DNA from 2 places in the Aeribacillus sp. FSL k6-2211 genome. Region 1 is predicted to be linked to the other one. Evidence: predicted binding sites of a transcription regulator. Region 1 holds the regulator's gene; the other holds the start of a gene.

Region 1 (9,391 bases):
AGAAATATGTTTGCGTTGCAAAAGATCTGTATTTTCGGTTAGGGCGCATGTCGATTTTGTCTGCGTTCAGTTTAGCATTTTTACGTGATGCATGTAAAGTCGGTAGTACATCGTCAACGAATCGTCTTATCCAAAGTCAGTCAGTGAAAATACCGCCGTTTCATTTGGAGGAAGGGCGGGTCGTATTCGGTGTTTTTTAGATGAACAAGTATTTGTGCTGAAGGTTGTTGGCGCTGGATAAAAGGGGCAACCACATCAATAATAAAATGTTTTAATTGGAAAAATCAATTTTAATAGCAGTTACTTTGTTTCTATAAATTTTATACTTAATGATACAAAATATTGAGAGTAAAGAAGAGAAGAAGCAGAAAAACGAACATCAGCGCAATCTGTCTTTTTTAATTAAAAAGCAAGAGACAATCAGTCCAGGCATCAGCGTAAAAAAATATGTAAGATAATCTGACATAAAACTTCAATTCTCTCATTGAATGGGATACACTGATAGAGAAAAATTTGATCCAATCGTGGAAATAAAGAAGAGTGAATTTGGATCGGTGTGATGTCAATTTCTATTCACTCAAGTTAAGATGGGGTATTATAGTGAGCATGATGAATCGCCAAAGCAGGTTAGGTAAAGCTTTAGCGATTATCATATATGTTTACTCACTATAAAGAATAAATGATGGAAATGACCATTTTTCTATCTTTTAAATGACTCCTTGTTCTACCATTGCATCAGCGACTTTTTTAAATCCTGCAATGTTAGCGCCGACGACAAGATTTCCGGAGCAGCCGTATTCATTTGCAGCGTTGACGCAATTTCGGTAAATGTTCTTCATGATATCACGTAATTTTGCGTCGACATCTTCAAAGCTCCAAGACAATCTTGCGCTGTTTTGAGCCATTTCTAATGCTGAAACAGCAACTCCGCCTGCGTTAGCAGCTTTTGCAGGTCCAAAAAGAATATTGTTTGATAAAAACACGTCGATCGCTTCTAATGTAGACGGCATGTTGGCGCCTTCTCCAACAGCTTTGAGTCCGTTGGAAACAAGGAGTTCAGCTGCTTTTTTATCGATTTCATTTTGAGTAGCGCATGGGAGGGCAATATCGCATGGAATGGACCAAATTCCGGAACAGCCTTCATAATATTCTGCATGAGGATGTTCATTTACATATTCTTTAATTCTTTTTCTTTCAACTTCTTTTAACCTTCTAACCGTTTCAAGATTAATTCCATTTTTATCAAAAATGTAGCCATCAGAGTCGCTGCATGCGACAACTTTTGCACCTAATTGTGTTGCTTTTTCAATCGCATATATGGCAACGTTCCCAGAACCAGAGACAACAACTGTGCTTCCTTTGAAGCTTAATCCATGGTCATTAAGCATTTCTTCAACAAAATAAACAGTTCCATAACCTGTCGCTTCGGTTCTCGCTAAGCTTCCGCCGTACCCAATGCCTTTTCCGGTTAACACCCCAGCTTCAAATCCGCCGCGTATTCTTTTATATTGGCCAAACAAGTATCCGATCTCTCTTGCGCCAACTCCAATATCACCGGCAGGAACGTCAATATCTGGTCCAATATGTTTGTAAAGCTCTGTCATAAAGCTTTGTGTAAATCTCATAATTTCCCCATCTGATTTACCTTTCGGATCAAAATCAGATCCGCCTTTTCCTCCGCCGATCGGCTGCCCAGTCAATGAATTTTTGAAGATTTGTTCAAATCCTAAAAATTTAATAATGCTGGCGTTGACGGTCGGGTGAAAGCGCAAGCCTCCTTTATATGGCCCAATTGCACTATTATATTGCACTCTAAATCCGCGGTTTACACGCACTTTTCCTTCGTCATCCACCCATGGAACGCGAAAAATGATCAATCTTTCCGGCTCAACAATTCTTTCAAGTATTCCGTGCTTTATATATGTAGGATGTTGAGCAAATACAGGCACAAGCGAGTCAAATATTTCTTTTACAGCTTGAAGAAACTCAGGCTCATTCGGATTTTTTTCTTGCACGGATTGAAATACTTCATTGACATATTGCTTTGCATTTTCCAGTTCACTTTGTTTCATAAGTAATTGATTCATAGCACCTCTCCTATACCTAAAATTTAAGCAGTTAGAAGAATTCAAACAATTCAGTAAATCATCCCGGCACTGGCTAAGGAAGCGAAATCTACAATAAAAAATTCTACAACAAAATAAATCAAAAAACAATGACTGTTGAGAATTGTTGCATAATAGCTTTGCATGCAGGCACGGAGAAGGCGCCTGAAATTTGTTTCATTGAATCTAGCTTGTCTGCATACATATTGATTAGAAAACATTTTTAAAAATTTAACATCGCTAAGAGAGGGAATGTTGAAAATTTTATAAAAAGAAAAAGGATGCCTCACCTGTTTTGAGACATCGAATATTCAGTGTATGGAACGGTATAGCCCGATCACTTTTCCGAGTATTGTCACATTTTTTAAAATAATCGGTTCCATTGTTGGGTTTTCCGGCTGAAGCCGTATAAAGTCTTTTTCTTTGAAAAACCTTTTTACGGTCGCTTCATTGTCGTCTGTGAGCGCGACAACGATGTCGCCGTTATTGGCTGTTTGCTGTTGTCTGACAATAACTAAATCTCCGTCCAGAATGCCTGCTTCGATCATGCTTTCTCCGACTACTTCAAGCATGAAAAGTTGATCATCACCTGATGCAATATGATTCGGAAGCGGAAAATATTCTTCGATGTTTTCAACGGCAGTGATCGGAATACCAGCCGTCACTTTTCCGATGACCGGCACGTTGATCACATTGTTTGTTAGAAGGTGGCTGCCATCATCGTCCAAAATTTCAATGGCTCTCGGCTTTGTGGGGTCTCTTCTAATCAGTCCTTTGCTCTCAAGCTTTGCTAAATGCCCGTGAACAGTTGAACTGGAGGCAAGACCGACCGCTTCGCCGATTTCTCTTACAGAGGGAGGGTATCCTTTCTTTTTTACTTCCTCCTTAATGAAGTTCAAAATATCTTGTTGTCTCTTAGATAATTTTGTTGACATGTCAAGCACCTCAGTCATATCAATTTGTGTCGATTATAGCATGATTTTTCCAAAAAAGCAAACGTAAGTTCGAATATTTGCTTGACAGAAACATGTGTTCCCTTTTATACTTAAAAACAAAAACCGAACAAATATTCTGTTTCAGGGGGCGGTTCTTAATGGATAAATTATCATGGTCTTACATCGTTTCTTTTTTCCTTGTCATCATGGCGGCAGTTTTGGCGATTTCGTATACTGGAGAAAGGGAAGAGCTCGATCATTATATGGAGGTTCAAGTGAAGGAAGGGGACAGTTTGTGGAAAATCGCTGATGAATATAAAGAATATGACAATATGTCTCATTCAGAGTTTGTAAAATGGGTTCAGGAGCGAAACAATCTCCAAAGCCTTGTTGTAAAACCGGGGGAAACAATCGTCATTCCGATTGAAAAAAATAAATACTACAATGCTGAATATTTGGCAAACAAAGAATAACCGCAAGGAGCATTTAACATGAGAGCAGTCGTTTATGCAAGAGTCAGCACTGAAAAGGCAGAGCAGGAAACATCTTTGAAAAGACAAAAAGACGAGCTGTTAAAGCTCGCAGCTGAAAACGGTATGGAAGTTGTTGAAGTGATAGAAGAAAAAGCGAGCGGGTATGATGTTGATCGTGAAGGGGTTTTTCAACTGCTGGAATTGATTGAGGAGAAAGAAATTGAAGCGGTATTAATACAGGATGAAACAAGAATTGGCAGAGGAAATGCCAAAATCGCCATTGTCCATTCCATTTTGAAACAAGGCGTGAAAATTTTCACCGCTGCCCATCGCGGGGAGATGGAACTGTCTGAATCAGACACGATGGTGCTTGAAATTATAGGAATTGTGGAAGAATATCAACGAAAAATTCATAATTTGAAAATAAAGCGGGGAATGTTGAGAGCTATACAAAATGGGTACAGGCCTGAAAAAAATTTAAAGAATAGAAATTCTTCCTATAAAAGAGAGCGAAAAGAAGTTCCGATCGAGGAGATTGACCGATTGCGGAAAAACGGCCTGACATTTTCAGAAATAGCGGCAACATTAAGAGGATTCGGCTATGATGTTTCAAAAGCTACTGTTCATCGCAGATATCAACAATTTTTGTCAGAAAAAGGCGAATCATAGCAATAATTGTTGTCATTAGTGGTTGCATTTAGTATGATAAAAGAGCGCGGCAAAAATATACAAGGGGTTCAGCTTATGATTTCAAAAGAAAAACTTAACCGTATTAATGAACTATCTAAAAAGTCTAAGTCAGAAGGATTGACGCAAGAGGAAAAGCTAGAGCAGCAGCAATTAAGGCAGGAATATTTAGAGTCGTTTCGTCGGGATTTTCAAAACACCTTAAAAAATGTTACAGTGATTGATCCGAAAGGTAATGATGTTACACCGGAAAAATTGAAAAAATTTAAAAATAAAAGGCTGCATTAACGGATGGGTGTTGCCTTATTGCAACAATAAAGATAAGATTATAAACTGAAAATACAGATGAGAGGATGATAATGGTGACTCATTCCATTCAAGATTTATCCATCATGACGATTCGAACATTATCCATTGACGCGATTGAAAAGGCGAATTCCGGACATCCTGGAATGCCAATGGGCGCCGCACCAATGGCTTATGCGCTGTGGACGAAATTTATGAACATTAACCCTGAAAACCCTAATTGGTTTAATCGAGATCGCTTTGTTTTATCTGCCGGACATGGTTCGATGCTGCTTTACAGCTTGCTTCATTTATCGGGTTATGATCTTTCCATGGATGATATTAAATCGTTTCGTCAATGGGGAAGCAAAACACCTGGACATCCTGAATACGGACATACACCTGGCGTTGACGCAACAACTGGACCATTAGGCCAAGGAATAGCAATGGCCGTTGGAATGGCGATGGCAGAACGTCATTTAGCAGCTACATACAATAAAGAAGGATACAATATTGTTGATCATTACACATACGTCATATGCGGTGACGGTGACTTAATGGAAGGGATTTCCTCTGAAGCAGCTTCCTTAGCTGGTCACTTGAAGCTTGGACGATTAATTGTTCTTTATGATTCGAATGATATTTCCCTAGATGGGGATTTAAATAAATCATTCTCAGAAAATGTAGAAGAGCGCTTTAAATCTATGGGCTGGCAAGTGCTGCGCGTTGAGGACGGCAACAACATTGAAGAGATTTCGAAAGCCATTGAAGAAGCCAAATTGGATGAACAACGACCGACATTAATTGAAGTAAAAACAACAATCGGATATGGTTCGCCGAATAAAGCAGGCACTTCTTCCGTTCATGGTTCGCCGTTAGGTCCAGAAGAGGCAAAATTGACAAAAGAAGCCTATGCATGGACATTTGAAGAAGATTTCTATGTTCCAGCAGAAGTTTATGAGCATTTTGAGAAAAATGTAAAAGAACGTGGAAAGCAGAAAGAAATTGAATGGAATAATTTGTTTGAAAAGTATGAGAAAGAATATCCTGAACTTGCAAAAGAGTTAAAGGCAGCAATCAATGGTGAATTGCCAGAAAATTGGGATCAATCTTTACCTTTTTATGAAGAAGGAAAAAGCGTTGCAACCCGTTCTTCTTCTGGAGAAGTATTAAATGCAATAGCTGAAAAAGTTCCTTATTTCTTTGGGGGATCTGCAGACTTAGCTGGATCAAACAAAACGACAATAAAAGGTTCAGGAAACTTTTCTGCGGAAGATTACAGCGGACGAAACATTTGGTTTGGTGTCAGAGAGTTTGCCATGGGAGCAGCATTGAACGGTATGGCTCTGCATGGAGGTTTACGTGTTTTTGGCGGAACGTTCTTTGTTTTCTCTGACTATTTGCGGCCAGCGATTCGTTTAGCAGCATTAATGAATCTCCCTGTAACTTACGTGTTCACTCATGACAGCATAGCGGTTGGAGAAGACGGACCAACACATGAGCCGATTGAACAATTAGCTTCTTTGAGAGCAATGCCGAATCTTTCTGTCATTCGTCCAGCTGATGGAAATGAAACAAGAGCTGCGTGGAAGGCTGCGCTGGAATCTAAATCAACACCGACTGCATTAGTATTAACGCGCCAAAATTTAGAAACTATTAAAGGTACGAAAGAAAATGCTGAAGAAGGTGTTGCAAAAGGCGCTTATGTCATTTCACCGGCGAAATCGGATCAACCGGATGCTCTTCTACTTGCATCAGGTTCAGAAGTAGCATTAGCTATTAAAGCTCAACAAATTCTTGCATCTGATGGAATTGATGTGCAAGTCGTCAGCATGCCGTCATGGGACCGTTTTGAAAAGCAATCAAAAGATTATAAAGAATCAGTTCTTCCTAGCAGCGTAACGAAGCGTCTTGCGATCGAAATGGCATCTTCGCTTGGCTGGGAGCGCTATGTCGGATCTGAAGGTGAAATCTTAGCTATCGACAAGTTTGGAGCATCTGCACCTGGGGAAAAAATTATAAGCGAGTACGGTTTTACTGTTGAAAATGTTGTCGAAAAAGTAAAAGAATTAGTTCGGAAATAATCGCCAAAATTAGTGCCTCTATCCGCCACCATAAGACAAACCTTTTACATTCCTTGCTTTATAATAGCAAAAAAGGAATGTAACAATGAGGTGAGCGCATGAGGCACTTTTATTTGTATTTGATAAAAAAGGAATTTGCTGAGCATTTTTATCATAGGGAATCGAAAATTTTTCAGTTATATCAAGAATTTTTTTGGACAAGGAAAACGCATCCTATTTTTGAACAATTGGAAAGGCAAGTCAATTATATTTCAAGAGCCATTCCCATTTCAGAAATAGATTTGCTGCTTCAGTCATTCTTGTCTCACCGAAACCATTATCAAAAGGTATCATCGATTCACGCCATCCAAATGGAAAATCAAAAAGGACAAGCTACTATGGTTTTAAAGGAACGGTATATTGAAATGATTTGTACCGGCAGCTTTGACGGTGAGTTATTGTTTTTTGATATATTGGGAAAATTTGATCCTTATTTTTTTGCCATGGATTTTACAAATGAACGATACGGGTGGCTGAGTCCAATTAAAGAAAGAAAATTTGTCTAAAGTTGCGGAAATTTGCTAATGAAATATTGTATAATGTCATATGGTTTAGTACACTGTATGATAGACAACATGAAGGAGGAAATAAGATGGAACTTTGGCTGGCGATATTAATCGCTGTTCTGGCATTACTTGCCGGCGTAGCGCTAGGCTTTTTTATCGCTCGAAAGTATATGATGAATTATTTGAAGAAAAATCCACCTATTAACGAACAAATGTTGAAAATGATGATGATGCAAATGGGAATGAAACCGTCCCAGAAGAAAATCAATCAAATGATGAAAGCGATGCAAAATCAATTAAAATAATTTCGTTTCAGGCATTATTGAATGATTTTTCATTAAATTAGTTCATGATGACCAATCATATTTTTTGACATCATGTAATTTTTATCTATACTACTTAATATATGCGTTGTTTTATAACGGAATTGTGAAGTAAGAATTAGTCTTTCCTTTCTCAAGGTAAGATTAATTCTTTTTTCGTTGTAAGAAGTTGTAAAAATAGTCATTCATGGCGGGAGAAGGTTCATTGTAATAATGTGCGGAAAATGTCAAACGTTCTTTTAAACATTTATTCAATGATCTGTTAGAATGGATGGAGGTAAATCTTTTGGAAGGAGCAGCAAAATGTCGGAAATTAATGTGTTTTTAGCATTTGGAGCAGGTTTTTTATCGTTTATTTCTCCGTGCAGCTTGCCTTTATATCCTGCTTTTTTATCGTATATAACTGGGGTATCGGTTAATGAGTTAAAAACTGAAAACGCTATGCTGCAAAAAAGAAGCTTATTACATACTTTCTTTTTTTTAGTTGGTTTTTCTGCCATTTTTATCGCAATGGGGTTCGGCACATCCTTGATTGGAAACTTTTTCTTGAACTATCAAGATCTGATAAGACAAATAGGAGCGATCCTCATTATCTTTTTTGGACTCGTTATTCTCGGTGTTTTTCAACCTGATGTTTTAATGAAGGAAAGAAGGATTGAATTCAAAAATCGTCCAGCCGGATTTCTTGGATCTGTTCTGATTGGTATGGCGTTTGCAGCTGGATGGACTCCCTGTACGGGCCCAATTCTTATGGTAGTAATCGGTTTAGCGGCAACCAATCCTAGTTCTGGAGTTCTGTATATGACAGCATATGTGCTAGGCTTTGCAGTACCGTTCTTTATTTTATCATTCTTCATCGGGCGGATGAATTGGATCAAAAAACATAATGTGAAAATCATGAAAATTGGAGGCATATTCATGATTTTCATGGGAATTCTGCTGTTTTTTGATTGGATGACTAAAATTATTAATTGGATGAACAAAATTCTTATATTTTTACCAACCGGGTTTTAATTTTTAGTCATTTAAGAGAAAAACGAGATTTTTGACAATATTTTAAACCTCTCGGTACTTTTTTGTGACAGAAAGTAGTATAATATCAAAGGATTTAGTTTGCGAGGATAATTGAGGTGGAATTAATTTGAAAGCATTGATCGTTGACGATGCGAAATTTTTAAGGGAAACATTAAAGGACATTTTGAAAAAGCATAGTATTGAGGTTGTTGCAGAAGGGGAAAACGGCATCGAAGCGGTACAATTATACAAGCAATTACAACCAGATGTATTAATCACAGATATCACAATGCCGAAAATGAACGGCATTGAGGCTATTACAAAAATTAAACAGGAATTTCCGGATGCGAAAATCATTATATGTTCGGCAATGGGACAGCAAAAAATGGTTATCGAAGCGATAGAAGCAGGAGCACTCGATTTTATTACAAAGCCTTTTGATGAAGATCGTGTGATGGAAGCCATCAAAAGAGTTATGAATTAGCCTTTTCATTTTGCTTTTTTTTCTATAATATTATTAAAGAAAGAAGCTGAAAATAAAAGGATGGTTCTGCATGGTCATTTGGTCTTCTATTACGGCTGTATTAATGGGCATTTTCGTAATTATGATGAGAACAAAGGCTGCTAAAAAGCCGGCGACAGCGAAAAAAATTATTTTGCCTCCGATCTTTATGAGCACTGGAGCCCTTATGTATTTATTTCCGCAATTCCGCATAACGCCGATGGAAATTTTAGAGGCGTTGACAGTCGGGCTGATTTTTTCGATTTTTTTAATAAAAACCTCTACTTTTGAAGTTCGGGGAGAAGAAATCTATTTAAAAAGGTCAAAAGCTTTTGTTTACATTTTGATTGGTCTGTTAGTTGTACGAATTCTGCTAAAATCTTATTTAAGCGCGTCTATCGATGTTGGCGAATTAAGCGGTATGTTCTGGCTGCTGGC
Region 2 (9,391 bases), 190 kb from region 1:
ACCACAATGTTGTTGCGAAAACAAACCGAACTATTGAAGAATGGATCGAAGGGGTAGAAAAGGTCCAAAAAGACGAAATCGTCCAGCTTGCTGAAAAAATTCAACTGGATACGGTTTATTTTTTGAAAGGGGGCGGATCTTTATGATAAAAGAAATTACATTCGATCAACTGAAAGAAACGTATTATTATAAGAAAATGGAAAATGGATTAGATGTTTATGTCCTTCCAAAACAAGGGATTCATAAAACGTATGCGACATTCACCACTAAATACGGTTCTATTGACAATAAATTCGTTCCAATTGGCAAAGAGGAAATCGTTCACGTCCCGGACGGTATTGCTCACTTTTTGGAACATAAGCTTTTTGAAAAAAAGGATGGGGACGTATTTCAACAGTTTAGTGAACAAGGGGCATCGGCCAATGCATTTACATCCTTCACGAGAACGGCATATCTTTTTTCCAGCACAGCAAATGTTGAAAAAAATTTAGAAACGTTAGTAGATTTTGTCCAAAGTCCTTATTTTACTGACCAATCCGTTGAAAAAGAAAAAGGCATTATAGGTCAAGAAATCAACATGTACCAAGACAATCCTGATTGGCGGCTTTATTTTGGACTCATCCAAAACATGTATGAAAGCCATCCAGTACGGATTGACATTGCCGGCACAATTGATTCGATAAATCAAATTACAAAAGAGCAGCTTTATGAATGCTACGAAACGTTTTACCATCCCAGCAACATGCTCCTGTTTGTGATCGGGCCTGTTCAACCGGAAAAAATTATCAAGCAAGTGGAAGAGAATCAGGCAAAAAAAGATTTTAAAAAGCCAACCAATATTGTTCGTGAACAAGTACATGAAAGAGATGAAGTGTTTAAAACGAGTGAAAAAATTTATATGAATGTCAAGTCGTCGAAATGCTTAGTTGGCTTAAAGGCAAAACATCCTTTCCGAAAAGGGGAAGAGCTGCTTACGCATGAGCTTTCCATGAATTTAATTTTAGAAATGCTTTTTGGCAAAAGCTCAAAGCTTTATTTGGAATTGTATGAAAAAGGGCTCATTGATGATACGTTCAGCTTCGATTATACAGAGGAGTACAGCTTCGGTTTTGCTATGGTCGGCGGCGATACCGACCGGCCGGATGAGCTGAGTGAATATATAAAAGAAGCTCTTATGAAAAGCAAGCAATCGTTATTTACCGATGAGCAGCTGGAAGCCGCCAAAAAGAAAAAAATCGGCTCTTTTTTAAGGGCTTTTAATTCTCCTGAATTTATCGCCAATCAATTTACCCGGTATCAATTTAACGAAATGAATCTGTTCGATGTTGTGCAAGCTTTAGAAAATGTAAACATGGACACGATTGAAGCAGTTTTAAAAGAAGCGATTGATGAAGATTATTTAACAGTTTTCCAAGTTTTGCCGAAATCATAATATTGCGGAGGGGAAATCTTGAAAACAGCGTTAGTAACTGGAGCCAGCGGAGGAATCGGAAAAGCGGTTGTAGAAAAATTGGCTCAGGAAGGATATCAAATTTATGCTCAATACTTTCGAAACATTGAACCGTTAAAAGAAGCAATGAAGTTATATGATCAGATCATTCCAGTTTATGCGGATTTGTCATCGGAAAGGGGGACGGAACAATTACTTGAAAACATTCCAACTTCTATAGATGCTCTTATTTTTGCTAACGGTATTTCCCACTACGGACTGATTCAAGATGTTTTGATGGAAGATTATCAAAAAATTATACAGCTTCATCTCACGTCGCCTTTTTTTATTACTCAAAAAGTAGTCAGTGGAATGATAAGAAAACAAAAAGGAAGCATTCTTTTCATCTCCTCTATATGGGGGCAGACAGGAGCCAGCTGTGAAGCTTTGTATTCCATGGCAAAAGGGGGGCAAATTTCCTTTGTGAAAGCACTAGCGAAGGAATTAGCGCCTTCCAATATTCGCGTCAACGCCGTTGCGCCAGGCATGATCGATACAAGTATGAATGATCGATTCTCTCCTGAAGAATTGGAAGATATTAAAAACAGCATCCCCCTTGAAAGAAATGGAAATCCTGAAGAAGTCGCGAATGTTGTTTTATTCCTTATTAGCGAGCAAGCTTCCTACATTACAGGTCAGGTGATTGCTGTCAATGGAGGATGGTACTGCTGATTCCCTCTCCCGTATAAAAACTGCATGATCAAGGGAAAATAAAAATTGATTAAACGATAAAGGAGGGGAACATATGTCAGTATTGGAAAATTGGAATCAATGGAAAGATTTTTTGGCGGATCGCCTCCAGCAAGCAGAAAGCGGCGGATTGTCCCAAGAGGTTATTTCCAATTTAGCGTATGAAATCGGTGATTATTTAGCAAAGCAAGTGGAGCCGAAAAACCCTGAAGAAAAAATTCTTCACGATCTGTGGAGTGTCGCTTCAAAAGAGGAGCAACATGCAATCGCCAACATGATGGTGAAACTGGTTCAAAATGACAGCGTTCATTAGGATGTTGTTCATTTATTACTGTCAAGTTAGGGCACTTGGTGAAATGACCAAGATGCCCTTTATTTTTTCCTTGCAATTATCCTTTCTTCTTTATCTAAAATGATTTATTATAAATTTATAGGTGTGTTATTTGGGGGTCTTTGAAGGTGGAAAAAACTGAATGGTATTTAGAATATAAAATTCAAAAAAACCGGCCGGGGCTGCTGGGAGATGTTTCGTCTTTGCTCGGTATGCTGAACATTAATATCGTTACGATTAACGGCGTTGATGATATGCGCCGCGGGATGCTTCTGCGCTGCGAAACGATTGAACAAATTAAAAGGCTTGAATCTATTCTGAATACGATGGACAACATAACAGTGACAAAATTGCGGCAGCCTAAACTGAGAGATCGTCTTGCTGTCCGTCATGGATTTTATATTCAACGGGATGCAGATGATAAAAAGACGTTCCGTTTTGTTCGCGATGAACTTGGTATTCTTGTGGATTTTATGGCCGAGCTCTTTAAACAAGACGGTCATAAATTAATCGGCATACGCGGAATGCCGCGTGTCGGAAAAACAGAATCGATCGTAGCGGCGAGCGTCTGTGCGAATAAAAGATGGCTTTTTCTCTCTTCAACCATGCTGAAGCAAACTGTCCGGGAAAGGCTGATTGCTGATGAATACCGGACAGATAACGTGTTTATTTTAGATGGAATCGTCACGATGAAAAGAGGCTCTGAACAGCATTTGCAATTAGTTCGGGAAGTGATGCAGCTTTCGGCAACGAAAGTCGTGGAGCATCCAGATATTTTCGTTCAGAGCTCCGAATATACTTTGGATGATTTCGACTACATTATTGAACTAAGACATCACCCTGATGAAGAAATTACGTATGACGTCGTAGAAAATAATCATCAGCCGTTTGGCCACTCAATTTATAATGGATTTGATTTTTAGAAAGGTGGGTACGTTTTGAGCGAGTTAGGTAACCATCTGAGACAAGCTAGGCTGGAAAAAAACATCTCACTCGATGACTTGCAGGAAATAACTAAAATTCAAAAGCGCTATTTAATCGGCATTGAGGAAGGAAACTACTCGATCATGCCGGGGAATTTTTATGTGCGTGCGTTTATTAAACAATACGCGGAAGCGGTTGACCTTGATCCGGATGTTTTATTTGAACAGTATAAAAATGAAATACCAAGTACATATGATGAGATACCTGAGAAATTGTCCCGCGTTCAAACGCATAAAGAGCTTCCAAAGCCGGCTTCCAAATTTTTAGAGCTGTTGCCGAAGCTTGCCGTCATCGCTGTTATTATTTTGGTGGCGATTATCGTTTGGGTGCTTTCCCAGCGTGGAAGCACAGATGAAGGCGTTCAGACGGAGGACGATACAAAATCCGTCAAAATAGAAACCTCTGGCGTGGAGCCTGAGAAAAAAGAGCAAAATAATATTGACGATGAAAAAGACCGTTCGGTTGAAGAAACAGATCAAGAGGAGAAAAAAGAAGAGAACGCCGAAAATGAAACGAAGCAAACATTGACGGTAAAAGAAGTAAGAGGGAAAGAAACCGTATATGAATTGTCCAATGCGGACAAATTGGTGATCGATATTTCAACCAATGGGAATTCGTGGATAGAAGTGAAGAACGGAAAAGGAAAATCGTTTTTTGCAGGAATGATGCGACAAAATGAGCAGAAAACGGTTGATGTAACAGCGGAAGAAGAAGCAAAAATCGTTGTAGGCGATGCTCGATTTACGACCATTCAAGTGAATGGAGAAGCCGTTTCTTATGAAACGGACCCGAATAAAATGGTTCGGCAGGATATTATCATTTTAAATAACAAGGATGAATAAGTCATCGTACGAGATGGCTTATTCTTTCTTACTTTATGCTAGTGGAGGTACAAAATGAATTTGCCTAATCGAATCACTGTATCAAGAATTATGCTAATTCCAATATTTATGATTGTGATGCTTGGCGATTTTAACTGGGGAAATTGGTCGGTCGGTGAAGTAGTTATTCCTGTCAATCATGTCGTTGGCGCCCTCATTTTTATTTTAGCTTCGACGACCGATTGGATTGATGGATATTATGCACGCAAGCTTGGACTTGTGACAAATTTAGGAAAGTTTTTAGATCCTCTTGCCGATAAATTGCTCGTTTCTTCTGCTCTCATCATATTGGTGGAAATAGGTGCTGCTCCGTCTTGGATTGTCATTCTGATCATCAGCCGTGAATTTGCCGTAACCGGATTGCGTTTAGTTCTGGCTGGGGAAGGAGAAGTCGTAGCAGCTAATATGCTCGGCAAAATAAAAACATGGACGCAGATTGTGGCTATTTCCGCTTTGCTTTTACATAATATACCTTTTGAATGGATTTCGTTTCCATTTGCAGACATTGCTTTGTGGGTTGCGCTCTTTTTTACCATTTTATCTGGATGGGACTATTTCATGAAAAATAAACACGCGTTTGTCAATTCGAAATAACCATGTGGAGGAAAATGTATGAATGTAAATGCTGAAATTATTGCTGTCGGTTCAGAACTGTTGCTTGGACAGATCGCCAACACAAACGCCCAATTTATATCAAGAAAGCTTGCCGAAATAGGTGTTAATGTTTTTTATCATACGGTCGTTGGAGACAATGCTGAGAGGCTCAAGCATGCGATCGAAACGGCAAAAAAACGGTCGAATTGCATCATTTTTACCGGCGGGCTCGGCCCGACAAAAGATGATTTGACGAAAGAAACGATTGCACGTATTTTGAATAAACGTCTCGTGATCGACGAGGCGGCGATGAAAAACATTGAGGATTTTTTTAAACGGACGAAACGGACAATGTCGGAAAACAATCGGAAACAAGCATTAGTTTTGGAAGGTTCTACTGTTTTGCCAAATCATTACGGAATGGCGCCAGGAATGGCGTTAGAGGCGAACGGAATTATATATTTGCTCATGCCGGGTGTTCCGAAAGAAATGAAGCCGATGTTTATCAACTACGGTGTGCCGTTTTTGCAATATCATTACGGGTTAAAAGAAAAAATCATCTCGCGTGTGCTTCGTTTCTTTGGCATCGGCGAATCTCAGCTTGAAACAGATATAGAGGATCTGATTGATCAGCAAACAAATCCGACCATCGCGCCGCTGGCAAAAGACGGCGAAGTAACATTGCGCCTGACAGCAAAACATGAAGATGAGTCGACTGCGCTGAAGCTGATTGACGAAACAGAAAAAAAGATTTTAAGCCGTGTTGGCCGATATTTTTATGGACACGGTGAAACTTCGATCCAAGAGCAGCTTATGAAGCTTCTAAAAGAAAAGCAATATACTATTTCGGCTGCAGAAAGTTTGACGGGCGGTCTTTTTTCCGAACAGCTGACCCATTTTCCAGGCGCTTCGAATATTGTGCTTGGAGGAATTGTCTGCTATACAAACGAAGTGAAGCAGCATGTTCTTGGCGTGTCGGAAGAAACGTTGAAAACAAAAGGAGCCGTTAGCTCTGAATGTGCGAAAGAAATGGCGGAAAATATAAAAAAATTGACCGGCAGCAATATCGGCATCAGCTTTACGGGAGTGGCAGGACCTGATCCTTCTGAAGGAAAAGAAGTTGGGACTGTCTATATCGGTATTCAAATCGACGATCGGCCGACGGCAGTCTTTGAGCTTCATCTTTCCGGTACTCGGGAAGGGATCAGGCACAGAACGGCAAATTATGGCTGCTACTATGTAATGAATGTAATAAAGGAAATGGAAAACCGGTTATGAGCGTCTTCATCCGGTTTTTTAATTTTTATATAATGAAAATTAAAAAACGAATAAATGTTCCCTTTTTTCTTGGCAAACAGGAAAAAACACGGTATATTTATTTTGAAGCTATCAATTTTTTAAGGAGGAAATTGTATTGAATCATGATCGTCAAGCTGCCTTGGAAATGGCGTTAAAACAGATTGAAAAACAATTCGGAAAAGGTTCGATAATGAAGCTTGGAGAACAGGCTGAGCGAAAAGTTTCAACAGTTCCAAGCGGATCGCTGGCATTGGATGCAGCTCTTGGCGTCGGCGGATATCCTCGAGGTCGGATTATTGAAATATATGGACCGGAAAGCTCCGGTAAAACGACAGTGGCCCTTCATGCCATTGCTGAAGTTCAAGCTCTAGGCGGGCAAGCAGCGTTCATCGATGCGGAACATGCGCTCGACCCTGTCTATGCGCAAAATTTAGGTGTTAATATTGATGAACTGCTTTTGTCGCAGCCCGATACCGGCGAGCAGGCTCTTGAGATTGCAGAAGCTCTCGTTCGCAGCGGTGCAGTCGACATCATTGTCATTGACTCGGTCGCAGCACTCGTCCCAAAAGCGGAAATTGAAGGCGAAATGGGCGATGCGCATGTCGGATTGCAGGCGCGTCTTATGTCACAAGCGCTTCGGAAGCTTTCAGGAGCCATTAGCAAGTCGAAAACCATTGCGATTTTTATTAATCAAATAAGGGAAAAAGTGGGCGTCATGTTCGGAAATCCCGAGACAACTCCAGGGGGACGCGCGCTGAAATTTTACTCATCTGTCCGCCTTGAAGTGCGCAGAGCTGAACAGCTGAAACAAGGAAATGATATGGTAGGAAACAAAACGAAAATTAAAGTTGTCAAAAACAAAGTAGCGCCTCCTTTTAGAACGGCAGAAGTTGATATCATGTACGGGGAAGGGATTTCAAAAGAAGGAGAAATCATCGACCTGGGAACGGAATTGGATATTATACAAAAAAGCGGTTCGTGGTATTCTTACCAAGAGGAGCGTTTAGGACAGGGAAGAGAAAATGCAAAGCAATTTTTGCGCGAAAATCCGGATATTCGCGATGCCATTCAGCAAGAAATTCGCAAGGCATATGGCCTTGAAACGAATGAACCTGTGCAAGAGGGGCAGGAAACGTTCGAGCTTTTGGATGAATAATGTACGCACATCTTAGCGTAAGGCTGGCGGAGTAGCCGGTCTTATTTTTTTGATCAAAAAAAGCCCCATCCTTTGTTCGACAAGATGAAAACTTGACAAGGGTTATTCCCACATTTAAAATGGATATGTATATTTTTTCATTTTTGCAATATATTTAACATATTTTTTTGGAAAATGTTATTGGGAGAGTAAATGTGTAATGCCGACACTTTCTTTGTGACAAGTTCATAGCAAGAGGAGGTGAAAGAATGGAACTCATTGAAATCATCTCCATTTTGCTTGGCCTAATCGTCGGTGCAGTTGTTGGTTATTTTGTTCGAAAATCCATTGCTGAAGCGAAAATAGCGGGTGCAAAAAACGCCGCGGAACAAATTCTTGAAGATGCTAAGCGTGAAGCTGAAGCAACGAAAAAAGAAGCGCTTCTGGAAGCAAAGGATGAAATTCATAAGCTTCGTTTGGAAGTAGAAAAAGAAATTCGCGAAAGAAGAAATGAACTTCAAAAACAAGAAAACCGTTTAATGCAAAAAGAGGAGAATCTCGATCGAAAAGATGAATCATTAGATAAGCGTGAGGCGATGCTAGATAAAAAAGAAGATTCTCTAAATGAAAGACAACAGCATATTGAAGAGATGGAAAGCAAAGTGGAAAAGATGGTGCAAGAAGGACAAATAGAGCTTGAACGCATTTCGGGTTTATCGCGTGAAGAGGCGAAACAAATCATCCTTGAACGAGTGGAAAAGGAACTTTCTCATGATATTGCTGTAATGGTGAAAGAAGCAGAAACAAAGGCGAAAGAAGAAGCAGACAAAAAAGCAAAGGCAATTCTTTCCCTTGCTATACAGCGCTGTGCAGCAGATCATGTGGCTGAAACGACCGTTTCTGTTGTGAATTTGCCAAATGACGAAATGAAAGGGAGAATTATCGGCAGAGAAGGAAGAAATATCCGCACTCTTGAAACGTTGACAGGGATCGACCTCATCATCGACGATACACCGGAAGCGGTTATTTTATCAGGATTTGATCCGATTCGCCGTGAAACAGCAAGAATTGCGCTTGACAAGCTTGTTCAAGACGGGCGCATTCATCCAGCGCGAATTGAAGAAATGGTGGAAAAATCGCGGCGGGAAGTGGACGAGCATATTAGGGAAATCGGAGAACAAACGACATTTGAAGTTGGCGTTCACGGTCTTCATCCGGATTTGATCAAAATTTTAGGCAGATTGAAATTTCGAACGAGCTATGGCCAGAACGTGCTGAAGCATTCAATAGAGGTTGCCTTTTTAACCGGATTGATGGCTGCCGAATTAGGTGAGGATCAAATCCTTGCAAGACGTGCAGGGCTTCTGCACGACATCGGAAAAGCCATTGACCACGAAGTAGAAGGAAGCCATGTTGAAATCGGCGTGGAGCTGGCAACGAAGTATAAAGAACACCCGGTTGTCATCAACAGCATTGCTTCCCATCATGGGGATGAAGAACCGACATCGGTAATTGCGGTTTTAGTTGCAGCGGCTGATGCTTTATCGGCAGCACGGCCGGGTGCCCGCAGTGAAACGCTTGAAAATTATATTCGCAGGCTTGAAAAATTGGAGGAAATTTCCGAGTCGTTTGAAGGTGTGGAAAAATCGTACGCCATTCAAGCAGGCCGCGAAGTTCGCATCATGGTAAAACCGGATGCAATAGATGATTTAGAAGCTCATCGATTAGCAAGAGATATTCGCAAGCGGATCGAAGAAGAGCTTGACTACCCTGGACATATTAAAGTGACCGTCATTAGGGAAACTCGTGCGGTTGAATATGCCAAATAAAGTGGTACATGAAAATGTGCCGCTTTATTTTTTTTTCAATTTATGCAAAACTATATAATAAACATTTAGAAAGGAATTCATCATGAAAGTTTTATTTGTAGGCGATGTGGTAGGAGCAAAAGGGAGAGAAATGGTTGAACAATATTTGCCGAAGCTGAA

What was found. Region 1 encodes LexA, which represses DNA repair genes until DNA is damaged. Its sites were predicted from a motif close to CGAACATATGTTCG; they were not measured.
Positions count from the first base shown of each region.
Region 2: a site for LexA is predicted at 6,295-6,308, ahead of recA (recombinase RecA). Genes of this name have one in related genera too.

Region 1 is NZ_CP150190.1:2,077,358-2,086,748, reverse strand. Features, by position in the region: gene gdhA (NADP-specific glutamate dehydrogenase) at 708-2,087, opposite strand; gene lexA (transcriptional repressor LexA) at 2,417-3,040, opposite strand; gene yneA (cell division suppressor protein YneA) at 3,199-3,513, shown strand; gene NSU19_RS10060 (recombinase family protein) at 3,532-4,182, shown strand; gene NSU19_RS10055 (DUF896 domain-containing protein) at 4,258-4,488, shown strand; gene tkt (transketolase) at 4,563-6,569, shown strand; gene sirA (sporulation inhibitor of replication protein SirA) at 6,668-7,114, shown strand; gene NSU19_RS10040 (YneF family protein) at 7,201-7,419, shown strand; gene NSU19_RS10035 (cytochrome c biogenesis protein CcdA) at 7,741-8,451, shown strand; gene NSU19_RS10030 (response regulator) at 8,579-8,935, shown strand; gene NSU19_RS10025 (CcdC protein domain-containing protein) at 9,006-9,391, shown strand, end outside.
Region 2 is NZ_CP150190.1:2,268,981-2,278,371, reverse strand. Features, by position in the region: gene NSU19_RS10900 (pitrilysin family protein) at 1-146, shown strand, start outside; gene NSU19_RS10895 (pitrilysin family protein) at 143-1,432, shown strand; gene NSU19_RS10890 (SDR family oxidoreductase) at 1,451-2,161, shown strand; gene NSU19_RS10885 (DUF3243 domain-containing protein) at 2,235-2,492, shown strand; gene NSU19_RS10880 (YmfK family protein) at 2,639-3,433, shown strand; gene NSU19_RS10875 (RodZ domain-containing protein) at 3,449-4,336, shown strand; gene pgsA (CDP-diacylglycerol--glycerol-3-phosphate 3-phosphatidyltransferase) at 4,391-4,969, shown strand; gene NSU19_RS10865 (competence/damage-inducible protein A) at 4,988-6,247, shown strand; gene recA (recombinase RecA) at 6,414-7,424, shown strand; gene rny (ribonuclease Y) at 7,673-9,232, shown strand; gene NSU19_RS10850 (TIGR00282 family metallophosphoesterase) at 9,315-9,391, shown strand, end outside.